2 linked regions of the Salinivibrio kushneri genome follow. The protein of the gene in region 2 binds, or shares a complex with, the protein of the main gene of each other region. Links are inferred from orthologs where the notes say so. Each region holds a gene or a part of one and is shown on either strand. Other genes may lie near its edges.

Evidence for each region.
Region 1: the proteins of mukB (region 2) and parC are in contact, whole or in part, in a crystal structure (PDB 4MN4), measured with the Escherichia coli proteins. The link is inferred for Salinivibrio kushneri from one-to-one orthologs.

Annotation. Positions count from the first base shown.
Region 1 is NZ_CP114588.1:2,388,091-2,391,341, reverse strand. The notes cover bases 124-3,064. They hold parC (DNA topoisomerase IV subunit A), read left to right. Parts: upstream 124-439; coding sequence 440-2,689; downstream 2,690-3,064. Other genes in these bases: N8M53_RS11020 (1-acylglycerol-3-phosphate O-acyltransferase), read left to right, coding at 2,787-3,064; parE (DNA topoisomerase IV subunit B), read left to right, coding at 124-414. Also shown: more of parE, read left to right, coding at 1-123; more of N8M53_RS11020, read left to right, coding at 3,065-3,251. UniProt on the Escherichia coli protein: Topoisomerase IV is essential for chromosome segregation; it is the principal protein responsible for decatenating newly replicated chromosomes. It relaxes supercoiled DNA.
Region 2 is NZ_CP114588.1:1,495,571-1,500,932, forward strand. The notes cover bases 263-5,314. They hold mukB (chromosome partition protein MukB), read right to left. Parts: upstream 4,915-5,314; coding sequence 463-4,914; downstream 263-462. Other genes in these bases: N8M53_RS07040 (methyl-accepting chemotaxis protein), read left to right, coding at 263-407; mukE (chromosome partition protein MukE), read right to left, coding at 4,911-5,314. Also shown: more of N8M53_RS07040, read left to right, coding at 1-262; more of mukE, read right to left, coding at 5,315-5,362. UniProt on the Escherichia coli protein: Plays a central role in chromosome condensation, segregation and cell cycle progression. Functions as a homodimer, which is essential for chromosome partition. Involved in negative DNA supercoiling in vivo, and by this means organizes and compacts chromosomes.

The sequences.
Region 1 (3,251 bases), 890 kb from region 2 along the record:
TCCGATGGTCTACATATTGCGACCTTGTTGTGTGCGCTCTTCATGCAACACTTTAGAGCCTTGGTTCAGGCTGGGCATGTGTATGTGGCGATGCCGCCGCTTTACCGCATTGATTGTGGCAAAGAGGTTTTTTATGCCTTGGATGAAGATGAAAAAGCAGGGATCCTTGAGCGTTTGAGTAATAAACGCGGCAAAATCAATGTGCAACGCTTCAAAGGTTTGGGGGAAATGAACCCGTTACAGCTGCGTGAAACGACCATGGATCCTAATACCCGTCGCCTTGTTCAGCTCACCATTGATGATGATGAGCAGACGCAGCAATTGATGGATATGCTGCTGGGTAAAAAACGGGCAGAGGACCGCCGTCATTGGCTGCAGCAAAAAGGCGATATGGCCGAGCTTATCGATATCTAAATCACTATAACGGGATCTTATTCGCATGACAGAGGTGACTTATGATGGGGTAGAGCAGCTTGCTCTGCGCCAGTTCACTGAGGACGCATACCTCAATTACTCGATGTACGTCATCATGGATCGCGCACTGCCGTTTATCGGCGATGGCTTAAAGCCAGTGCAGCGCCGGATCATTTACGCGATGTCAGAGCTGGGGCTATCCGCCACGGCAAAATATAAAAAATCGGCGCGTACTGTTGGGGATGTACTGGGTAAGTACCACCCTCATGGGGACTCGGCATGTTACGAGGCCATGGTATTGATGGCTCAGCCGTTTTCCTATCGTTATCCGCTGGTGGATGGTCAGGGCAACTGGGGCGCGCCTGACGACCCTAAATCGTTTGCAGCGATGCGTTACACCGAATCACGCTTATCACGCTTCTCTGAAGTGTTGCTGCAAGAGTTGGGACTAGGGACCGTCGATTGGGGGCCAAATTTTGATGGCACCATGAAAGAGCCGAAAACCCTACCAGCACGCTTGCCTCATATTCTTCTCAATGGGATCACTGGTATTGCGGTGGGGATGGCAACGGATATTCCGCCACATAATGCGCGTGAGCTTGCCAATGCCTTGGCCGCAATGATCGACAAGCCGAGCCTAGACTTAGACGGTGTACTGGAGCATGTGCAGGGACCTGATTACCCCACCGAAGCGGAAGTGATCACGCCGAAGTCAGATTTGAAAAAGCTCTATGCGAGCGGCCGTGGCTCTATCAAAATGCGCGCGCTGTGGCATAAAGAAAGCAATGAAATTGTGATTACGGCGCTGCCTCACCAAGTGTCGGGCGCTAAGCTGCTAGAGCAAATCGCCAATCAAATGCGGGCGAAAAAGCTGCCGATGGTGGACGATCTACGTGATGAGTCGGATCATGAAAACCCTACCCGGATTGTGATTGTGCCGCGCTCTAATCGTGTCGATTGTGATCAACTGATGGATCACTTGTTTGCCTCGACCGATCTAGAGAAGAATTATCGCGTTAACCTCAATATGATTGGCCTTGATGGACGCCCGCAAGTTAAGGGGTTACATGGGATTTTATCTGAGTGGTTAACGTTCCGCCGCCAGACGGTGAGACGTCGCCTTGAACACCGGTTGGAAAAAGTCCTCGCTCGCCTGCATATTCTAGAGGGCTTACTCGCCGCGTACCTGAACATTGACGAGGTGATTGAAATCATCCGCAGTGAGGATGAACCTAAAGCAGAGCTGATTGCGCGCTTTGGTTTGAGCGAGAAACAGGCTGAAGCGATCCTTGAGATCAAACTACGCCAGTTAGCCAAGCTCGAAGAAATCAAGATCCGTGGTGAGCAAGATGAGTTGAGCAAAGAGCGCGATAAGCTAGAGAAATTGCTCGGCTCAGATCGGCGCTTGAACACCTTAATCAAAAAAGAAATCCTCGCGGATGCGGAAAAATACGGGGACGACCGCCGTTCACCGCTTGTTGAGCGAGCGGAGGCCAAAGCGTTAACCGAGCGTGACTTGGTACCCAGCGAACCCATCACTGTGGTGCTCTCAGACAAAGGGTGGATCCGCCATGCCAAAGGGCATGATGTGGATGCCACTGGCCTTAACTATAAAGCAGGCGACAAGTTCCTCGACGCAGCGCCGGGCAAAAGTAACCAACCCGCGGTTTTCCTGGGGTCTGATGGTCGCAGCTATGCAATAGAGTCGCACACCTTACCATCAGCGCGCAGCCAAGGTGAGCCGATTACCGGGCGAATTAACATCACTCCAGGCTCGTCGATTCGTCACGTGTTAATGGCTGATGAGGGGCAGCTCACCTTGGTGGCCTCGGACGCTGGTTATGGTTTTGTGTGCAAGCAAGCGGATATGTTATCCAAAAACCGCAGCGGTAAGGCCTTGCTGACGGTGCCTGATCAGGCGGAAGTGATGCCACCGCGCCAAGTGGGTAATTTGGAAAGCGATTTGATTGTCGCGATTTCCAATGAAGGCCGCATGTTGGTATTCCCGGTCCATGAGCTTCCGCAACTGAGTAAAGGGAAAGGGAATAAGATCATTAATATTCCTGGCGCACGCGCCAAGTCACGTGAAGAGGTGTTAAGCCAACTTTATGTGGTGCCGGCCAATGCTGGGGTGACCTTGCACGCTGGGAAGCGCAAACTGACCTTAAAACCGGAAGATCTCACTCATTATCGTGGTGAGCGAGGTCGACGAGGCAGTATGCTTCCGCGTGGCCTTCAGCGCGTCGATCAAATCGAAATCCTGCCCGAACACTAAGTCGCTGCCGCCCCTGAAACCAGGGGCGGAGTGGGTGCATTTTTGCGCTGAATCGGTATACTGACTCGCCTTTCACGCCTGCTCTTTGGAGAGAGAAATGATTTTTGTCGTGCGACTGCTGGCTTTATTGATTGTCGCTGTTTTGCTGTTTGTTTTTGGTGGTTTGTATTGCTTGTTAAGCCCTCGCAATCCTCGTAATTGCTACCATATCAGTAAGTGGTTTGGACGCCTCTCTGGTTTATTCGGGATTAGCCTTGAACTGCGCTTTGCGGAAGGGGCACCTCGTGAGCCTGGTGCTAGCGTGTGTATCGCTAACCACCAAAGTAATTGGGATATGGTGACCTTATCGAATGCGTTGATGCCTGGCGCGGTCACCGTGGGGAAAAAAAGCCTGCTATGGATCCCCATTTTTGGTCAGCTTTATTGGCTCACGGGCAATGTATTGATTGATCGTGCCAATCGCAGCAAAGCCATGGGAACCATTGCGCAGGTTACAGACAAAATCCGAGCCAAACAATTGAGCGTATGGTTATTTCCTGAAGGAACACGTTCACGCGGGCGC
Region 2 (5,362 bases):
TGGTCGCTGACGAAGTACGCTCTCTCGCCACGCGAACCCAGTCGTCCACTGAAGAAATTCGCGCCAAGGTCGACGCCTTACAGCAAGAAACGCGTGGTGCCGCCGATGGGATGACCCAAGCTAATGACGCGGTGACCCGAAGTGTTGAGCATTGCCACGAAAACAACGATAAGCTGGGTCAAATCAAAACCATGATTGAGCAAATCAACGAGATGAACATGCAGATTGCCACCGCGGCCAACCAGCAAACGCAGGTGACCGATGAAATCAGCCAAAATGTCAACGCAATGGCGCAATCGGCTGACCATGTTTCAGAGCGCACGCGCAACACTGAGCAAACCGTCAATCACTTACGTGAGCATGCCAGTACTTTGGAAGCGCGGATCAGTCACTTTAAAACCGACTAAAACACAAAAGGGGTCAGCCCAAAGCTGACCCCTTTATTTTCCTTGTCTCGCTCGATTAGCCCACAATAGGTTCAGCATCGAGCTCCCGACGCTTCTCTTCACCAAACCCGCGCAAGCCCACAACATGGACGTGCTCACGATCATTGAAGATTTTACGCACGAGTTTATACGTCGTCCCTTGCTCTGGGCTGATGTTTTCAGGTGCGGCAATCAACAGCTGCATATCTAAACGATGACACAACTCAAACAAGGTTGAGATCGATTTAGCATCCAAGCGCGCTGCCTCATCGAGGAAAAGTAAGCGACATGGGATCACATCTTTGCCACGCAGTCGGCGTGACTCTTCTTCCCAGCTTTGGATCACCATCAGCAAGATTGCTTGGCCGGTACCAATCGCTTCACCGGTCGACAAAGCGCCAGACTCTGCTTTCAGCCAACCATCCGTCCCTCGGTTGACTTCAATGCCCAAGTCCAGATAGTTACGATAGTCCAACAGCTCTTCACCCAAAGTCTGTGGCGCACGTTGCCCCATTTCAATGTGCGGGTTCAAACGTTGGAACAACTTCGCCATGGCTTCCGAGAAGGTAAGGTTTGGATTGCCGAACAAATCTTGGTGCTGATCAGCATGTTCAGCCAAGCCCATCAGCAACTGTGCATGGGTTTCACGAATAGACACATTCAGGCGCACGCCTTGCACTTGACCAAAGCCAACGTTCTGTAGTCCTTGGTTGAGCATACGGATCCGGTTTTGCTCGCGCTGAATGGTCTTACGAATAATGTTGGCTACCGACTCGGAGCTGATCGCCAGACGTTGTTCACGCTGCGTGAGCTCTTCAGTAAGACGGGCCAGCTCGACTTCCATTTCCTCAATCGCTTCAACCGGATCATCCGTGCGAATAATGTCGTGACGGATACGCTCGCGCAGATGCTGATACACAGCCACATAGAACAAGACTTTACGCTCAGGCCGCCCGACATCCTCCGACGCACGCAAGGCATCGCGCAAGGTTTCGTTGTCGGCAACCGCAAGGCGCAATGCCCCCAAGGACTTATCCGACAAAGAGCGGAGCTCGTCAGCTGACATGTATGCCATTTCTCGACGATGCAGTTGTTTTTCTACCCCATTGTCGCGCGCGATGCGCAGGACGCTGCACCAGCCCGCTTTGGCGTTGACCACAAACTGCCGAAGCGCTTGGTACTGCTTGAGCAGTTTACGCAATTCCTTGGTGATCGACTTGGTTTCCATGTCCAGTGACGTAATGCCACGCGAAAGTTCACTGTGACGCTGCCGGGCCTGATGCATTTGCTCGTACAAGGCATCACGACGACTTTGCGCACGCATTAAGGCATCTTCATCCGCTTGCACACCCAACTCACTGAGCTCTCGCGTAAACTCATTCAGCGTCTCTTGCTTAGACTGATGGGCACTTTTGAGAGAGGCAAGCACCTGGTGATATTGACTCGTCTGCGACTGAATTTGCTTGAGCGATTCACGTTCACGTTGGCGCACCTGTTCAGCGTCTTTGAGTTTGGCTTTTAGCTGTTCATTAAGCTCACTGCTTTGCGTCAGCATTTCAGACGCATCTTGATAAGCAAAGTGCGGACGACGCTCCGCTAAATCAGCGACTGCAAACACTTGCTGCTTGATCGCTTGTAAGGTGTTATCCGCTTCTTGGTAGGCCTGCTCTAGTTTATCAAATTGCTCAGGGTCGCTGTCGAGCGTTGCGAGGCTTGTTTCCAGTGCCGCCAAGGTTTCACCATGTTGCTGGATAAAGCCTTGTGCCTCTTTCGCCGCCTCTACGCGCTCAGTAGCCATTTGCAAGCGCGCCTCAAGGTTATCCTCTGTAAGCGCCTCGGCACAGTAGCGAAGCTTATCGAGGATTTGCAGCGCTTGCTGACACCGCGTCACCTCCGCATCGTGTTGTGCCAATGCCTGTTTGGCATCGGTTATCGCACGCTGCGTCTGCGCTCGTTTCTCGCGGCAAGCGGCTATCGCCTGCTCAGGGTCGGGCTCAAACGCCACCGTGAGGTGCTCGGCAATAAACTGACTAAAGGCTTGAGACAAGCGTTGCCATTTTTGTACATCAAAAGAAGCTTTGGCGTGATCTTCGACCAAGGCCTCCCGCTGTTCACGTAGCTGCTCAAGACGGTGTTCTCGGGCAGCACGACCAAACAGTGGCGTGGCCGGGAAACGCGAATAGCGCATTTGCCGATCATTGAGGTGTACACACACGGCACCCGACAGCTCTTGCGCATCAAACACGCTATCATCAAACGCGTCTGCGTCACCCTCAATGATGTATAAGTCATCAGGACAAGCGTCTAAATCAGTGAGTTTGTCTTTAACGCCTTTGAGATCGGGCACCACAATAGCATGCCGCGCCGGGCCATACAGTGCGCTGAAGTAAGGAGCGTCATCTAAGGTGATATCATCATAAATTTCAGAGAGTAAGGTACCACCAAGGGTGTCGGCGAGGCCTTGCAATTGCGCATCGTCGCTGCCACCTGGCTGCGCTAGTTGCTCAATCGCTTGTTCAATATCTGCTTTTTGTTTACCCAGCTGATCTTGGTGCTGCGTACGCGTGCGTACCGCCTCATGCGTCTCATGCATCGCTGCCATGACCGCTTGGCTATCCACCAAGCTTTTTTCAGTTTGGCTTTCCAGTTTGGTCAAGGCGTCATTGGCCGCAAACCAAGTCGGTGCTTTGAGCTCAAGATCTTGAATTTGTGCGTCAACCGCTTCCTGGGTCCGAGCGAGCTCACGCAGTTGCTCGGCTTGGGTGTCTTTTTCCTCTTGTAGCGCGTCGCGGCGTGCTTGCTGCATCGCCGCGGCTTGCTCGACCGCATCACTGTCAGCCAGCGGCTCGCCTGTTAACGTCTGATACTCCGACACTAACTGACTCGCGTGCTGATACTGCTCAGCCCGTTGGCTCAATTCACGCTGCTCATACTGGCGCTGCGTCAGGCTATCGGCCAGATAACGACGCTCTCTACCCTGCTCGATCCAACGCTTTGCTTCTGTTCCCGCTTCTGCGCGGGGCACGGATGGATCAAGACGGTGCAACAGCTGCAAGCCCTGTTCAAATTGATTGGCCGTTGCTGACGCCAGATCGCGTTTATGTTTGAGTGACAGTACGCGATCGGTTTGTTCAGACTCTTGCGTTTTCAACGCGTGTAACCGTGTCGTGGCCTCGTCTGCACTGAGGGTCTCATCCTCAGTGAGACGGCGGGCGGTTTCTAGCGCACTAACCGCTTGTTGATATTGCAAAGACCGCGTTTGTTGCGTGTTGAGCGCTTGTTGATAGTCGGCAAGCTGGGTCTTCAGACTATCCACTTCCTCTTCACTCTGCGCCGCACGCAATTCAGCCTCAGCAAGCTGCTCTGTGGCCTCTTCCACCACCATGATTTGCTCTTCCAGCTTTTCAGAGAGCTCTAGTAAGTCTTCTTCATAACGCTGAATCTTTTCTTGTTGGCGCATCGCTGATTGCACCAACTGCAGATGATCGGCCGCCGCTTGGTGATCTTGCTCGAGGTGATCTTGTCCGGCTTCCAGCTCGGCTAATTCTGCTCGCATGGTTTCCGCATGCTGCTGCTTTTGCTGCAACGTCTGCTGTGCAGCGTTCAGTTCCGCCCGCAATGACAGCGCTTGCTCAAGCTTACTACGACGTTCATTAGCATGGCGCATATAGTCCGAGGCAACATAATGCGTCGCTTCGGTGATCAAATGCTTAAACAAATCACGGTCGCGCTGCGTCAGCTTGATCGCCTCTAGCGTCATACGGTTTTCTTTCAGCGCCACTTCCATATCTTGGAAAGCTTTTTTCACGCCACCGTTTTGCGGTAACAGATATTCACGCAACGATTTAGTGATCGCGCTTGAAATACCGCCGTAGAGTGACGCTTCAATCAATCGATAAAACTTGCCTCTATCTTGCTGGGTACGAAGCTTTTTCGGCAGCACACCAAATTCAAACATTTGCGCGTGATAGTCAGTGACCGAATTGAAGGCTTTAAAGTGCGCAGTCTCATACTCACCCGCCGCTTCTTTCACCTCGTTAAGCTGACGGACTCGCGCTTGGCCATTGCTCAAGGTTTCCACCAACACATCGGTCGGCGCCACCGATGACGGTAAGCCTTGTAGGATAAACGGTTTGATATCGACTTTTTTGTCGCGCCCCGCTACTTGTTGAAGACGCACCCCAAACAGCATCCGCTGTTGACGCGAATTCACCACATCTAACGCGGCATAACAGGCACCAGGCTGTAATTTACCATGCAAACCCTTATCACGAGACGCGCTCGAGCTCCCCGCCTCTGTGGTATTACGGAAGTGCAACAGGGTTTGGTCAGGGATCAACGAAGTGATAAAGGCCGCCATGGTAGTCGACTTACCCGCGCCGTTCCCGCCTGATAAGGTAGTAACAAGGGAGTCAATATCAAAGGTTCGTGCAAAAAAGCCGTTCCAGTTCACCATGGTGAGTGAGTGATACTTACCGCGCTGACTCATACTGTCGGCTCCTCCGTTGTCTCTTTGTCGGCATTGTCTGCGTCTTCATCCGAGTAGTCATCAAGCAAGCTTGATTGAATATGCGCTTGGCTATGCACCACGGCTTCCCCGTCACGAATCAGACGCAACTGGGCTTCTTGTGGATCGTCCCCGGTTCTTACATCGGCACCAAAGCGGAAAGTCGCTTCACTGACGCGGAATTTGCTTCCTTCACCGATGGGTAAAATCATCCCAAGACGACGCAAGCGTCGCAGCGAGGTTTTCACTTTGTCGAAAAGCTTTTCACGATCAAGATCTGAGCCCGTTGCACGATGCGTGACCAACTTCATCAATTTTTTCTCATCCGCCAACACCAGCAGCTCATCAAAGAGCTCTTGGGTGGTAAAGATCCCCTCTTGTGCCAAGCGCTCTGGGCTCAAGTACAAAAAGCAAAGCACTTTGCCAACCA